One region of the Kitasatospora sp. HPM-01-4 genome, then DNA from elsewhere that is predicted to be linked to it. Evidence: riboswitches for the same ligand, from Rfam matches in the RefSeq annotation. Region 1 holds a riboswitch; the other holds the start of a gene.
What was found. A riboswitch is a leader RNA that binds a small molecule or an ion and turns the genes downstream of it on or off. The one in region 1 is predicted to bind glycine.

Region 1 (7,232 bases):
GCCACGCGTCGGGGATGCGCGTCCGGACGGGAGGTCCCGGCACGCGACGCCACCGGCCCGGTCGCCGACCGGCCCGCGGGGGAGGCCGTCAGGCGGAAGCGGATCGTCGCGAGCGAAGCGAGGGTACGAGTCATGTGCCAGCACCGTCCTGAGTGCCCGACAGCGGAGTCCGCCGACCGCGAGGCGGCCGTCCCGGTGGCCTCCCACCCCGACCAGGGGTGGAGCCTGCTCTGCAACGGCGTCCTGATCTTCGAAGACACCGGCGAGCTGCTGCCCGACGGGCAGGTGATCGCACCGCACCGGGCCCTGGCCGCGGCCTGAGCGGCCCGGAGGCAGGACAGCGCGAGGGCCCCTCGAAGGAACACTCCTTCGAAGGGCCCTCGCGCCGTTGCTCAGACTCCGTACTCGTCCAGCGGCGGGCAGGAGCAGACCAGGTTGCGGTCGCCGTACGCACCGTCGATCCGGCTCACCGGCGGCCAGTACTTCTCGGCCGGATTGACGCCCGCCGGGAAGACCGCCTCCTGCCGGCTGTACGGGTGCGTCCAGTCACCGGCCAGGTTGGCGGCGGTGTGCGGGGCGTTCCGCAGCGGGTTGTCGTCGGCCGCCCACTCGCCCGAACCCACCTTGTCGATCTCCGCCCGGATCTCGATCATCGCCTCGCAGAAGCGGTCGATCTCGCCCAGGTCCTCGGACTCGGTGGGCTCGATCATCAGCGTGCCGGCCACCGGGAAGGACATGGTCGGGGCGTGGAAGCCGTAGTCGATCAGCCGCTTGGCGATGTCGTCCACACTCACCCCCGTCTCCTTGGTGAGCGGGCGCAGGTCGATGATGCACTCGTGCGCGACCAGGCCGCCGGGGCCGGTGTAGAGCACCGGGAAGTGCGGGGCCAGGCGCTTGGCGATGTAGTTGGCGTTCAGCACCGCGACCTGGGTGGCGCGCTTGAGACCCTCGCCGCCCATCAGCCGGACGTACGCCCAGGAGATCGGCAGGATGGCCGCCGAGCCCCAGGGCGCGGCCGAGATCGGGCCGACACCGGTGGCCGGTCCGGCCTCCGCCTGGAGCGGGTGGTTCGGCAGGTAGGGCGCGAGGTGCGCGCGCACCGCGACCGGGCCGACGCCCGGGCCGCCACCGCCGTGCGGGATGCAGAAGGTCTTGTGCAGGTTCAGGTGCGAGACGTCCGCGCCGAACTTGCCCGGCTTGGCGAGGCCCACCAGCGCGTTCAGGTTGGCGCCGTCCACGTAGACCTGGCCGCCGGCCTCGTGCACCAGGCCGCAGATCTCGGTGATCCGGGTCTCGTACACACCGTGGGTGGACGGGTAGGTGACCATCAGCACCGAGAGCTGGTCGCGGTGCTGCTCGATCTTGGCCTTCAGGTCCTCGACGTCCACGTCACCGTCGACCAGGGTCTTGACCACGACCACCCGCATCCCGGCCATCACGGCCGAGGCGGCGTTGGTGCCGTGCGCGGAGGAGGGGATCAGGCAGACGTCGCGCTGGGTGTCGCCGTTGGCGTGGTGGTAGGCACGCACCGCGAGCAGACCGGCCAGCTCGCCCTGGGAGCCGGCGTTGGGCTGGATGGACACGGCGTCGTAGCCGGTCACCTCGACCAGCTGCTGCTCCAGCTGGCGGATCAGGGTGAGGAAGCCCTCGGCCTGGTCCACCGGCGCGAAGGGGTGCAGCTGGCCGAACTCCGGCCAGGTCACCGGCTCCATCTCGGTGGTGGCGTTGAGCTTCATGGTGCAGGAGCCCAGCGGGATCATGCCGCGGTCCAGCGCGTAGTCCCGGTCCGAGAGACGGCGCAGGTAGCGCAGCATCGCGGTCTCCGAGCGGTGGCTGTGGAAGACCGGGTGGGTGAGGTACTCGTCCTCGCGCAGCAGCGCGGCGGGCAGCGCCTCGGCGCTCTCGTCCGGCTCGACGCCCTCGATGCCGAAGGCGGCGAGGACGGCGGCCAGGTGCTCGCGGGTGGTGGTCTCGTCGCAGGAGATCGAGACGGTGTCGGCGTCGGCCTGGTGGAGGTTGACGCCACCCGCCCGGGCGGCGTCCACCACGGCGGCGGCCCGGCCCGGGACCCGGGCGCTGACGGTGTCGAAGAACTCGCCGTGCAGCAGCTCGACACCGCCGGCCTTCAGGCCCTCGGCCAGCGCGGCGGCGTAGCGGTGGGTGCGGCGGGCGATGTCGGCCAGGCCGTCGGGGCCGTGGTAGACGGCGTACATCGAGGCCATCACGGCCAGCAGCACCTGGGCGGTGCAGATGTTGCTGGTGGCCTTCTCGCGGCGGATGTGCTGCTCACGGGTCTGCAGCGCCAGGCGGTAGGCCCGGTTGCCGTCCGCGTCGACCGAGACGCCGACCAGGCGGCCGGGCAGGTTGCGGGCGTACTCGGCGCGCACGGCCAGGTAGCCGGCGTGCGGGCCGCCGAAGCCCATCGGCACGCCGAAGCGCTGCGAGGTGCCGCAGGCGATGTCGGCGCCGAGCGAACCCGGGGACTTCAGCAGGGTGAGGGCCAGCAGGTCGGCGGCGACCGCGACGACCGCGCCCAGGCCGTGCGCCTGCTCGATCACCGGAGCGAGGTCGCGGACCACACCGGTGGCACCGGGGTACTGGAGCAGCACACCGAAGACGCCGCGCTCGGCGATCTCGGCCGGGATGCCCTCGGACAGGTCGGCGACGACCACCTCGACGCCGGTCGGCACCGCACGGGTCCTGATCACCGCGACGGTCTGCGGCAGGGCCTCGGCGTCGACCAGGAAGACACCGCCCTTGACCTTGGTGACCCTGCGGGCCAGCGCCATCGCCTCGGCGGCGGCGGTGCCCTCGTCCAGCAGCGAGGAGCCGGAGGTGGCGAGCCCGGTCAGGTCGGAGACCAGGGTCTGGAAGTTGAGCAGCGCCTCCAGCCGGCCCTGGGAGATCTCCGGCTGGTACGGGGTGTAGGCGGTGTACCAGGCCGGGCTCTCCAGCACGTTGCGCAGGATCACCGGCGGGGTGAAGGTGCCGTAGTAGCCGAGACCGATCATCGGCTGCAGGACCTGGTTGCGCGAGGCGAGTTCACGCAGCTCCGCGAGCACCTGGGCCTCGCTGCGACCGGCGGGGAGGCCGAGTGCGGTGAGGCTGCGGATGGCGCCCGGTACGGCGGCGTCGGACAGCTCGTCCAGCGAGCCGTAGCCGACCTGCGCCAGCATCTTGTCCTGGGCGGCGGCGTCGGGGCCGATGTGGCGGGTCTCGAAGGGGCTGGCCTGCTCAAGCTCGGCGAGCGTCGGCTGGGCGTTCATGGGGGTCGAGGCCTCCTGGTCACGGACCGGCGAGGGTACACACGCCGTTGGGCCCCGCCGCTGTGGGAGCGGTGGACCGAAGTGCGCGTGAACCCGACAGGCCTCCCCCTCTGTCATCGGGACCTGAGAGCTTCGCCGCGCGGAAACCCCGGGGGGCTTCCATCGGCTTGCACCGTCGGTGAGGGTGGTGCCGCCGGCTCCCGCGCCAACAGTCCTGCCCTGCTTTCCAGAGTGACCTAGCCCACACGGTACGGATGCCTGAGAGATTCCGGGGAGGGTTTGCTCCTTCGGCGCCCCTTTTCCCGCAGTTCACGGGGGTTGGGGACTCTCCCGAGCAGGCTCGGCGGTCGCGCCCAGGGTACCAGCGCAAACCCTCCGGATCACCGGCCGGGCAAGGGAGATCGGGCGGGATCCACCCGGTCCCGGACGGCCCAACACCCTCCCGTACGGATGCCTCCGGGTCGCCGCTGTCCGATTGATGGCTTTTCGTATGAAGTGGCGATCGGGTAGCTCCTCCGTCCGCCCCTCAGACGGAATTTCCCAGGAGCACGTGTAGTGGAGGACTGCGTGCAGACCGACATCGATCCGCGAATCCTGATCGGGCACAAGGCGGTCGACCGGAACGGGGACAAGATCGGCACGGTCGACGAGGTGTATCTCGATGACGCGACCGGTGAGCCCGAATGGGCCGCGGTGCGGACCGGGATCTTCGGCCGGGACGCCTTCGTCCCGCTGACCACCAGTGAGTTCTCGGGCGACGAACTCCGGGTCCCGTACGACAAGTCGCTCATCAAGGACTCACCCGACTTCGGCGTCGGGCAGCACCTCTCGCCCGCGCAGGAGCTCCAGCTCTACCGCTACTACGGCCTGGACGCGGGGGGCACTCCCCCGGCACCGCCCACCAACGGCACCCCGAAGGCCGCAGACCTGGACTTCGGCACCGCCGGAGCGGCCGGACCCCCCGCGCCGCCCGACCGGGTCGCCCCCGCACCGCCCGCCGCTCCTGCGGCGCCCGTAGCGCCCGTAGCGCCCGTAGCGCCCGCCAAGCCCACCGCCACGGAGCGCGCCTCGGCCGCACCCGCCGCCGCGGAGCGCACCCCGACCGCGTTCGCCCCGCCGCCGGCGGCACCGGGCACACCGCCCGTCGAGCACGCCAAGAGCCCCACCGCGCTGGACAAGCCCGCCCCCAGGGCCACCGAGTCCAACGGGCGGGCCGGGCACGCGCCGACCGTGGACCACCCGGCCGCGGCCGGCCGGCCCCCGACGGGAGCGATCGAGATCACCTGCCGCGAGGAGCGCCTCGAGATCGGCACCGAGTGGCACGTCCTCGGCACCGCCAGGCTGCGCAAGTACGTGGCCACCGAGCCGGTCGAGCGCCGGGTGCAGGTCACCCGGGAGCGGGTGCGGGTGGAGCGGGTACCGGTGACGGAGTCCGAGCGGGCCGCGCTCAGCGACCAGGAGATCGTCGAAGCCGTGGAGGAGGTGACGCTGCGCGAGGAGCGGCCGGTGGTGCGCAAGTACCTGGCCCCGGTCGAGCGGGTGCGCCTGGTGGTCGAGCGGTACACCGAGGAGGTGGTGATCCGCGAGGAGCTGCGCCGGGAGCGGGTCGAGGTCCACGACGGCACCGGCCCGGATTCCCCGGCCGTGGCGCCCTCCGCCCCGCCGCCCGCCCGTCCCGAGCCGCTGCGCCAGGCCTGAACCGGCACTTCACATCGGGAACCCCGGGTTCCGACAGACCGGAGCCCGGGGTACCGCTTTGCCTAGTTTTCACCAGTAGATATTTGACATGCTGAACTATCCACCTGCATCGTTACTTCAGTTCGTTGACTTTCGCCCCGGGCAACTGGCTGCCCGAGGGACCTGAACTGGAGGAAGAACCGTGAGTGAGGCACCACAGCCCAGCTCCGCGGCCGACAAGCCGAGCAGCGCACGGGTGCTACCCGCTCTGATCCTGGCGATGCTGGCGTTCAGCGTGGTGCAGACCGCGGTCGTCCCGATCCTGCCGTCGCTGGCCAAGGAGCTGCACACCGCCGGCTCCAACATCACCTGGCTGATGACGGCCAACCTGCTCTCCGCCGCCGTGCTGACCCCCCTGCTGGGCCGCTTCGGCGACCTGCGCGGCCGCAAGCCGATGCTGCTGATCTCGCTGGCCGGCCTGGTCGCCGGCTCCGCCCTGGCGGTCTGCACCCACTCCTTCACCTGGCTGGTCATCGCCCGCGTCCTGCAGGGCGCCGGCGGTGGTGTGCTCCCGCTGGCGATCAGCATCGTCCGTGACGAGCTCCCCAAGGAGAAGGTCACCGGCGGCGTCGCCGCGATCTCCGCCTCGATGGGCGTCGGCTCGGGCCTCGGCCTGGTCGCCACCGGTCTGCTGCTGGAGCACTGGAGCTACAAGTCCATCTTCTGGATGGGCCTGATCTTCGGTCTCATCGCGGTCGCCCTGGTCGCCCTGCGCGTCCCCAAGGACCCGGTCGTCGACAAGGAAGGCGGCGCCGACCCGCTCGGTGCGCTCACCCTGGCCGGCTGGCTCTCCGCCCTGCTGATCGCCGTCAGCCAGGGCAACCACTGGGGCTGGACCTCGACCAAGACCCTGGGTCTGTTCGCCGTGGCCGCCGTGGTCGCCCTGATCTGGATCGCCATCGAGGCCAAGGTCAGCCACCCGCTGGTGGACATGAAGATGATGTCCCGCCCGGCCGTCGCCTTCACCAACGTCTCCGGCCTGCTCATCGGCTTCGGGATGTACGGCTCCTTCATGGTGATCAGCAACTTCGCCCAGACCCCCGCGAAGTTCGCCCACTACGGCTTCACCGCCACCGTGCTGCACGCCGGCGTGATGCTGCTGCCGTCCGCCATCGGCTCGATGGTCGCCGCCCCGGTCGGCGCTCTGCTGATCGCCCGCAGCGGCCCGCGCCTGCCGCTGGTCCTCGGTGGTGCGCTCGGCGCGGTCTCGATGGCCTACCTGGCCGTCCGCCACAGCGCCGAGGGTGACATCTACCTCGCCTCCGCCGTCTTCGGCCTCGGCGTCGGCCTCGCCTACGCCGCCATGCCCGCCTACATCAACGGCGCCGTCCCGGCCGAGCAGAGCGGTATCGCCAACGGCATGAACGCCGTGCTGCGCACCGTCGGCGGCGCCATCGGCACCGCCGTGATGGGCGCGATCCTGACCGGCGACACCATGAAGTTCCCGATCCCGCTGCCGATCCAGCTGCCCACGCTGGACGCCTACAAGCACGCGTTCTGGGTCGCCGCCGCGATGTGCCTGGTGGCCGCCGTGGTGCCGTTCGCGATCCGGCGCGTCAAGCCCGCCACCGCCGTTCCGGTGGCGGACCGCTCCAACCCGGAGCCGGTCAAGACCGGCGCCTGACAAGGCGCCAGCCCTCGCGCTCAGGGACAGTGCGCGAGGGGACTGGGCCCCGGCGGGCGGTGAGGGCATCGCGCCCCGCCCGAGGCCCAGCCCGACAGGTGGCCCCGTACCCGGATGGATTCCGGGTACGGGGCCACAGCGTTTGCAGGCCGAAACGTTCCTGCACCCACCCTCTGACGGCCGGGGTCTACGGCTCCGGACGTAGGGGGAGCGGTTCGGCGGGAGCGAGCTCGGGGTCGTCGATCAAGAAGGTTCTGACCCGCCCCGGCGGGCTGTACGGTGTCTCGAACCGTACGGTGACCCGGCCGACCCCGCTGCCCTGGACCCAGCCCGGACCGTACTGGGCGTGTGTCACGTCCTGACCGGGCAGCCAGCGCCGCCCGGCCGGCGGGCCGGCCTCCTGCCGCCCGGCCGCCGCACCCGCCTCCTCCGCCCGCGCCCCGGTCGGCTCGGGCTCCCCCGCGCTCGCGGCCTCTTCTGCCTCCGTCTCCGCCTCTGCCTCCGCCTGGGCCCTGGCGGCCGCCTGCGCCTCCGCCGCGGCCTGGGCGAAGAGGTCCTCCTGGGTGAAGTCGGCCAGCTGGGACACTCCGACCCCGAGCAGCCGC
Region 2 (7,232 bases), 1.7 Mb from region 1:
CGCCAGGCCAGGGATCACCATGTAGGTGGGATCGACCTGGTAGATCTTGGTGGCGTCGGAGAGCATCTGGCCCCAGGAGGGCGTCGGCGGCTTGACGCCGGCGCCGAGGAAGCTGAGTGCCGCCTCGCTCAGGATGTTGGTGGGGATGATCAGGGTCGCGTAGACCAGGACCGGTGCCACCAGGTTCGGGAGCAGCTCGCGCAGCAGGATGTGGCCACTGCCGGCACCGAGGCTGCGAGCCGCGTCCACGAATTCGCGCTCGCGCATCGACATGGCCTGGCCTCGGACGATACGTCCGATGTAGGGCCAGCCGAAGAAGCCGATCACCAGGACGAGGACCGCCATCCGGACGCCGGTTCCGCTCAGTCCGAGCAGCTTGTCGGGCATCACGGAGACCAGCGCGATACTGAAGAGCAGTTGGGGGAAGGCCAGCAGGACGTCCATCACCCGGCTGATGATCGCGTCCACCCAGCCGCCGAAGTAGCCGGAGGCGACGCCCATCAGCACACCGATCACCACCGAGACGGCGGCGGAGAGGAAGGCCACGGTGAGCGAGATCTGGGCGCCGTGGACGATGCGGCTGAAGACGTCGCGGCCGAAGACCGGGTCCACGCCGAGCAGGTAGTCGCCGCTGATCCCGCCGAAGGGGTGGTTGGGAAGGCCGGTGTCCGCGTTGATCTGGTCCGGGTGCGGCTCGTCCGCCGGATGACCGAGCAGCGAGGTCAGTACCGGCGCGAAGACCGCCGCCAGGATCAGCAGGATCACCACGATGCCGCCGGCCATGGCTATCTTGTCGCGTTTCAACCGGCTCCAGGCGATCCGGCCCGGTGAGCGGCCCTCGATCCGCTTGGACGGGGCCTCGGCGGGTGCGGCCTCAGGGGCGGACCCGGTGGTCTCGGTGGGTGTGCTCATGTGTCAGTTCGTTCCCCTCGCCGACGGTGGCCGGCCCACGGTCCTGGCCGTCCCCGGAGTGACCGGACCCGGTCGGGGCCCGGGCCGAGAACGGTCCGGTTGTCGCGACATGTGCGGTGTGGTGCGGTGCGTCGGTGCGGTGGTGCCCGGTGCGGCAGTGAAGAAATCGGTTGTTCGCCAGCGCACTTGACACCGCGCCAGTCTTCGGGCGCGCGGTGGCGGTGCGAACGGTGCGAAGTGGTGCGGGAGTTGCGTTCGGAGCAGGAGGTGCCGAAGTGCTGCCGCGCAGCGTGCACAGCGCGCGGGGTCAGGCAGTAGGCGCGGTGTCACCCTTGTGGGGCGGGCGCCGTGATTGCTTGCGCAGACTCTCCGCCATCCGGACAGTCTTGCGCCACCCCTGGCAACCGAAGGATGCAAAGCTGTGATCTGCGGCCATGCATGGTGAATCCACCTGCACGAGACCCACCACCCACTCGGAGCACTGCCGGTAAGGTGCCACACGTACGCGAACTGACGCACCGTTCTGGGCAGTTCGGGCGCTCGGCGTACGCGGGGCGCCCGGGGCGGGGCGGCGACTCCACGAGCGGCCGGTCACGCGCTCACCCGCCTCCCGGGGCGCTCGCCCGGTCAACGGGCGCTCGCCGGCCGGTCGTTGCTCGCCGGTCAGTCGGTGCTCACCGGTCAGTCGGTGCTCACCGGTCAGTCGGTGCTCGCCGGTCAGTCGGTGCTCGCCGGTCAGCGGGCGGGGTAGGGCTGCCGGCTCCGGTGGTCGCGGTCGAAGAACGGGTGGGCGCAGGCGCGCAGCCACATGGCGACCGGGTCGTGCTCGTCGGCCATCAGCACGGTGGAGACCGCGAGACCCTGCGGAGCATGGGCGGACGCCCGCTGCACCAGCGCCCGGGCCGCCTCGATCGCGGGTGGCGACATGTCGTACAGGTCCAGGCCGATCGCCAGGTACGGCTCGCCGAGCGCCGGCCTCACCCAGGCCTGGCGCAGCGAGCGCAGCGGGCGCACCTCGCCGGCCTGCTGCTCCAGCACCGCGTAGAACTGCGGTGCCTGCACCGGGGGTTCGCCCAGCTGGAGCGGGCCCGCGGGCAGCCGGTCCAGGCCGGCCGCGATCCGGCGCAGGTCGGCCCAGGGGACGCCGACGCCGCCGCCCGGCACATGGGGGTTGAGCCACAGGCCCCAGCGGGCGCGGTACAGCGCGTTCGCGATCTCCAGCCCGGGGATCACCTCATGGGCGCGGGCCCAGCCGCTCGCGGTCAGCTGCTCGGGCGAGGTGACGGCGGGGGCGTAGCCGTGGCCGCCGATGTCCATGTTCCCGTACTGGGCGTCGGGGCTGCCGGGCGTGCCGTGCCAGAGCAGCATCCACACCTGGCCCTCGGCCAGGGCGCGCAGCAGGTTCTCGTACGCCTCCCAGCGCTCCGGTCCGACGTCGCGAAGGGCGTGCTCGATGGCGCCCGGGTCGGCTGCGGGGCGCGCGGCCGTGGGCGGCCCCCAGTCCGGTACGCCGTCCGCCGCTGTGCCGTTCACTCGCCCGCCTCCGGCCGGACCCGCGGGGCGAGCGCTCCGGGCGCGGCGGAAGCGCGCGGCTGCCTCACCCCGGCCAGGGGGTGTCTCCCGGCCGCCGGGCGGGGGGCGGTCGCCCCGATGCCCTGCTCGCTCACGTCGGGTCCTCCCCGTCCTCGTCCGCCGCCGTCACGCACTGCCACTGCCCCGGCGGCCCGCTCACCCGACCGTACGCCGCTGCCGGGCAGCAGCCTATGGGGCGGCGCCGACGGACCTGTCACCACCGCCGGTCACCGGCGGGTCGGGTCAGGCCCGGACGTAGAACGGCTGCACCCGGGCGAGCAGCCACTCCACCACCGGGTCGGCGACCAGGTCGAGCAGCACCAGGTGGACGCCGTACGGCAGCGGGGCGGTTCCCAGCGCGCGGCCGAGCGCCTCGTTGGCCTGCGCCGGGTCGGTCGGCAGGCCCGGGTCGAACTGCACCCCGACGAACAGCGCCGGGGCCTCCCCCTCCACCGAGGCGCAGGCCCGGCGCGCCGTCAACACACCAGGAAGTGCGGCGAGTTCGGCGGCAGCGGCGGCCAGGAAGGCGTACGGCTCCTCGTGCGGCCCGGGTTCGCGCAGCGCCACCTTGGCGCCGTCCGGCTGCCCCTGCCAGCGCTCGCCCTGCGGGCCGCGCCGCAGCTCACCGACCCCCTCGGGCGGGATCGGGATGCCCACCGGCGCCTCCGGGTTGACCGCGATCCCGACACCCAGCGGCAGTCCCCGGGCGAACTCCCAGACCGGCGCGATGGCGAACGGCATCCCCGGGGCGTGCTGGAGGAACAGCTCCTGCGAGGAGAAGACCGGGACGTACGGCGCACCGGCCAGCTCGATGGTCGGCAGGTCCAGCGCGGTGCCCTGCGGGTCGGCGCCGGCCGGCAGCGGGATCCACACCTGACTGCGGGCCAGCACCTCGACCACCCTGGCGGTCGCGCCCGGGTCGCCGAGTGCGGAGGTGAGCACCTGCTCCAGCTCGTTGGCGGGCCAGCTGCTGCCCGCCGGGGCCGTACCGGGCTCTGCCCATGCCTGCGTCTCGCCAGCGGGGTAGCTCATCGGCCCCTGCTCCTCCAACCTGACCGAGTGACGCCCGGTCTCACCGCTGCCAGAAGGGTAGCGGGCGGCGGTCCGTGCCCGATGCGCCCCTGTACCGCGAGGGTGAACGCCTGAACACGTCATCTGCCCCCCTGAGACGCGAAGTGGCGTAGTACGCTGTGGCCCTGCTCTCGGGCAGCGGTCAGGGCTTGGCCGTCATGAGGCTCTGTGGAGCCGAGTGAGAAGCCGCCCCGTTCGCGGGGTGGAGGAGTCACGATGAGCCCGCATACACAGCGCCCAACTTCATACAGGCCGTTCGAACCCGCGCGGGAGAGTCCGGAGTGCCCCGCACGGGCACGGGCCGGCGCCGAAGGAGCAAGTCCTCCCCGGAATCTCTCAGGCACCCCTACCGCACGGGCGAGGCAGATCTGGAAAGTGGACACGGCCGCGCCGTGCGCCCACCCACGGTGCAAGCCGCCATCCTTGGTTGCGGTGAAGCTCTCAGGTTGTGACGACAGACGGGGAGACTCCACCCCCGTGTGCCCGTACGCAGGTTACGGGCGCCCCTGAGTGCTCAGCCAAGGAGTTCCGCCGTGTCCCTCCGTCACACCGCGCTCGACGCCCTGCACCGCTCCCTCGGTGCGACCATGACCGACTTCGCCGGCTGGGACATGCCGCTGCGCTACGGCAGCGAGCGCGAGGAGCACATCGCGGTCCGCACCAAGGCCGGTCTCTTCGACCTCTCGCACATGGGCGAGATCACCGTCTCCGGGCCGCAGGCGGGCGACATGCTCGACCACGCGCTGGTCGGCTTCATCTCGGCGCTCGGCGTGCTGCGCGCCCGCTACACCATGATCTGCCGTGAGGACGGCGGCATCCTGGACGACCTGATCGTCTACCGCACGGCGGAGGACGAGTTCATGGTGGTCGCCAACGCCTCCAACGCCCAGGTGGTGCTGGACGCGCTGACCGAGCGTGCGGAGGGCTTCGACGCCGTGGTCCGCGACGACCGGGACGCCTTCGCGCTGCTCGCCGTCCAGGGGCCGGAGGCCAACGGCATCCTGGCGGGGCTCACCGAAGCCGACCTGCCGGGCCTGAAGTACTACGCGCTGCTGCCCGCCACGGTGGCCGACCGTCAGGTCTGGCTGGCCCGCACCGGTTACACCGGCGAGGACGGCTTCGAGATCTTCTGCACCCCCGGGGACGCCGAGCACCTGTGGACCTCGCTGAGCGCGGCCGGTGCCGACCGGGGCCTGGTCCCGTGCGGCCTGTCCTGCCGGGACACCCTGCGCCTGGAGGCGGGCATGCCGCTGTACGGGCACGAGCTCTCCACCGAGCTGACCCCCTTCGACGCCGGGCTCGGCCGGGTGGTCCGCTTCGACAAGACCACCAACAACGGCGAGTTCGTCGGCCGCAAGGCGCTGGAGCAGGCCTCCGCCGAGGCCGAGTCCAAGGCGCCGCGCAAGCTGGTCGGCCTGGTCTCCGAGGGCAAGCGGGTGCCGCGCGCCGAGTACTCGGTGGTGGACGCCGAGGGCACGGTGATCGGGCGGATCACCTCCGGCGCTCCCTCCCCCACCCTGGGCAAGCCGATCGCCATCGCGTACCTGGACGCCGCACACGCCGCGCCCGGTACGGCGGTCGCGGTGGACGTCCGAGGCAAGCACGAGCCGGTCGAGGTCGTCGCGCTGCCCTTCTACAAGCGCGCCCGCTGAGCCCGCGCCCGGCCCCGCCGTCTCATATCCCCCGACTGTCCGGTCCGCTCAGCGGACGGCTTCGCCCTACCCTCCTGCGATCCTGGAGAATGACGCCATGAGCAACCCCACGCACCTGCAGTTCAGCAAGGAGCACGAGTGGCTGACCGCCGCCGACGAGAACGGTGTCTCGACCGTCGGCATCACCGAGCACGCGGCCACCGCGCTCGGTGACATCGTCTACGTCCAGCTCCCGGAGGTCGGTGACACCGTCACCGCAGGTGAGTCCTGTGGCGAGCTCGAGTCCACCAAGTCGGTCAGCGACCTGTTCTCGCCGGCCACCGGCGAGGTCGTCGAGACCAACCAGGCCGTGATAGACGACCCGGCGCTGGTCAACGGCGAGCCGTTCACCGGCGGCTGGCTGTACAAGGTCAAGGTCACCGCGACCGATGAGCTGCTCACCGCCGCCGAGTACGACACCTTCATCGGCGCCTGACCTCTCCGGTCCTGGGGCGGCCGCACCGCGGCGGCCGCCCGCACCCCCTCAGGTCCCCTGCCCCGCCCCACAGGAAGACCCATTTCCATGACGGTTCTGAACCAGTCCCTGCACGCGCTCGACCCCGAGATCGCCGCCGCGGTCGACGCCGAGCTGCACCGCCAGCAGACCACCCTCGAAATGATCGCCTCCGAGAACTTCGCCCCGGTGGCGGTCATGGAGGCCCAGGGCTCGGTGCTCACCAACAAGTACGCCGAGGGCTACCCCGGCAAGCGCTACTACGGCGGCTGCGAGCACGTCGACGTGGTCGAGCAGATCGCCATCGACCGGATCAAGGAGCTGTTCGGCGCCGAGCACGCCAACGTCCAGCCGCACTCCGGCGCGCAGGCCAACGCCGCCGCGATGTTCGCGCTGATCCAGCCGGGCGACACCATCCTGGGCCTGAGCCTGGCCCACGGTGGCCACCTGACCCACGGCATGAAGATCAACTTCTCCGGCAAGCTCTACAACGTGGCCGCCTACCACGTGGACGAGAAGACCGGTCTGGTCGACATGGCCGAGGTCGAGCGCCTGGCCAAGGAGCACCAGCCGAAGCTGATCATCGCCGGCTGGTCCGCCTACCCGCGCCAGCTGGACTTCGCCGAGTTCCGCCGGATCGCGGACGAGGTCGGCGCGCTGCTGATGGTCGACATGGCCCACTTCGCCGGTCTGGTCGCCGCAGGCCTGCACCCGTCCCCGGTCCCGTACGCGGACGTGGTCACCACCACCACCCACAAGACCCTGGGCGGCCCGCGCGGCGGTGTGATCCTCTCCAAGGCCGAGTACGCCAAGAAGATCAACTCCGCGGTCTTCCCCGGCCAGCAGGGCGGCCCGCTGGAGCACGTGATCGCCGCCAAGGCCGTGTCCTTCAAGGTCGCCGCCTCGGAGGAGTTCAAGGAGCGCCAGCTCCGCACCCTGGAGGGTGCCCGGATCCTGGCCGAGCGCCTGCTCCAGGACGACACCGTCGCGGCCGGCGTCTCCGTCCTCTCCGGCGGCACCGACGTCCACCTGGTCCTGGTCGACCTGCGCAACAGCGAGCTGAACGGCCAGGACGCCGAGGACCGGCTGCACGAGGTCGGCATCACGGTCAACCGCAACGCCGTCCCGAACGACCCGCGCCCGCCGATGGTCACCTCCGGCCTGCGCATCGGCACCCCGGCGCTGGCCACCCGCGGCTTCCAGGCCGAGGACTTCCGCGAGGTCGCCGACATCATCGCCGAGGCGCTGCTGCCCGCCTTCGACGAGGAGAAGGCCACCGCGCTCAAGGCCCGCGTCACCGCGCTGGCCGTGAAGTACCCGCTCTACCCGGAGCTGTAAGCCCCCGGGGGAGCCACCCGCAGTCCCTCCGAGGTGACCGGCCTCACTCCGCCGCCGTCACCTCACGTTAAGGGGCACCGCGCACACTGGACGGTGAGCGCGGTGCCCCGAACCATGTACCGCCAGCAAGTCCTTCCACGAGACCCAGACAAGGACGTCCACCGTGGCCATCAGCGTCTTCGACCTCTTCTCCA

Region 2: it holds a riboswitch for glycine, as region 1 does, so the genes downstream of both, gcvT (glycine cleavage system aminomethyltransferase GcvT) here and gcvP (aminomethyl-transferring glycine dehydrogenase) in region 1, are expected to answer to the same signal.

The regions. Positions count from the first base shown of each region.
Region 1 covers NZ_JBPQGP010000005.1:7,311,283-7,318,514, reverse strand. Annotated here, with positions in the region: gene ACSMTC_RS31945 (DUF5999 family protein) at 133-321, shown strand; gene gcvP (aminomethyl-transferring glycine dehydrogenase) at 393-3,266, opposite strand; glycine riboswitch at 3,370-3,501, opposite strand; glycine riboswitch at 3,503-3,609, opposite strand; gene ACSMTC_RS31935 (PRC and DUF2382 domain-containing protein) at 3,834-4,964, shown strand; gene ACSMTC_RS31930 (MFS transporter) at 5,146-6,627, shown strand; gene ACSMTC_RS31925 (DNA polymerase IV) at 6,815-7,232, opposite strand, start outside.
Region 2 covers NZ_JBPQGP010000005.1:5,571,608-5,578,839, reverse strand. Annotated here, with positions in the region: gene ACSMTC_RS24285 (ABC transporter permease) at 1-912, opposite strand, end outside; gene ACSMTC_RS24280 (enhanced serine sensitivity protein SseB C-terminal domain-containing protein) at 1,648-2,445, opposite strand; gene ACSMTC_RS24275 (enhanced serine sensitivity protein SseB C-terminal domain-containing protein) at 2,728-3,516, opposite strand; glycine riboswitch at 3,813-3,917, shown strand; gene gcvT (glycine cleavage system aminomethyltransferase GcvT) at 4,089-5,207, shown strand; gene gcvH (glycine cleavage system protein GcvH) at 5,305-5,682, shown strand; gene glyA (serine hydroxymethyltransferase) at 5,770-7,038, shown strand; gene ACSMTC_RS24255 (L-serine ammonia-lyase) at 7,202-7,232, shown strand, end outside.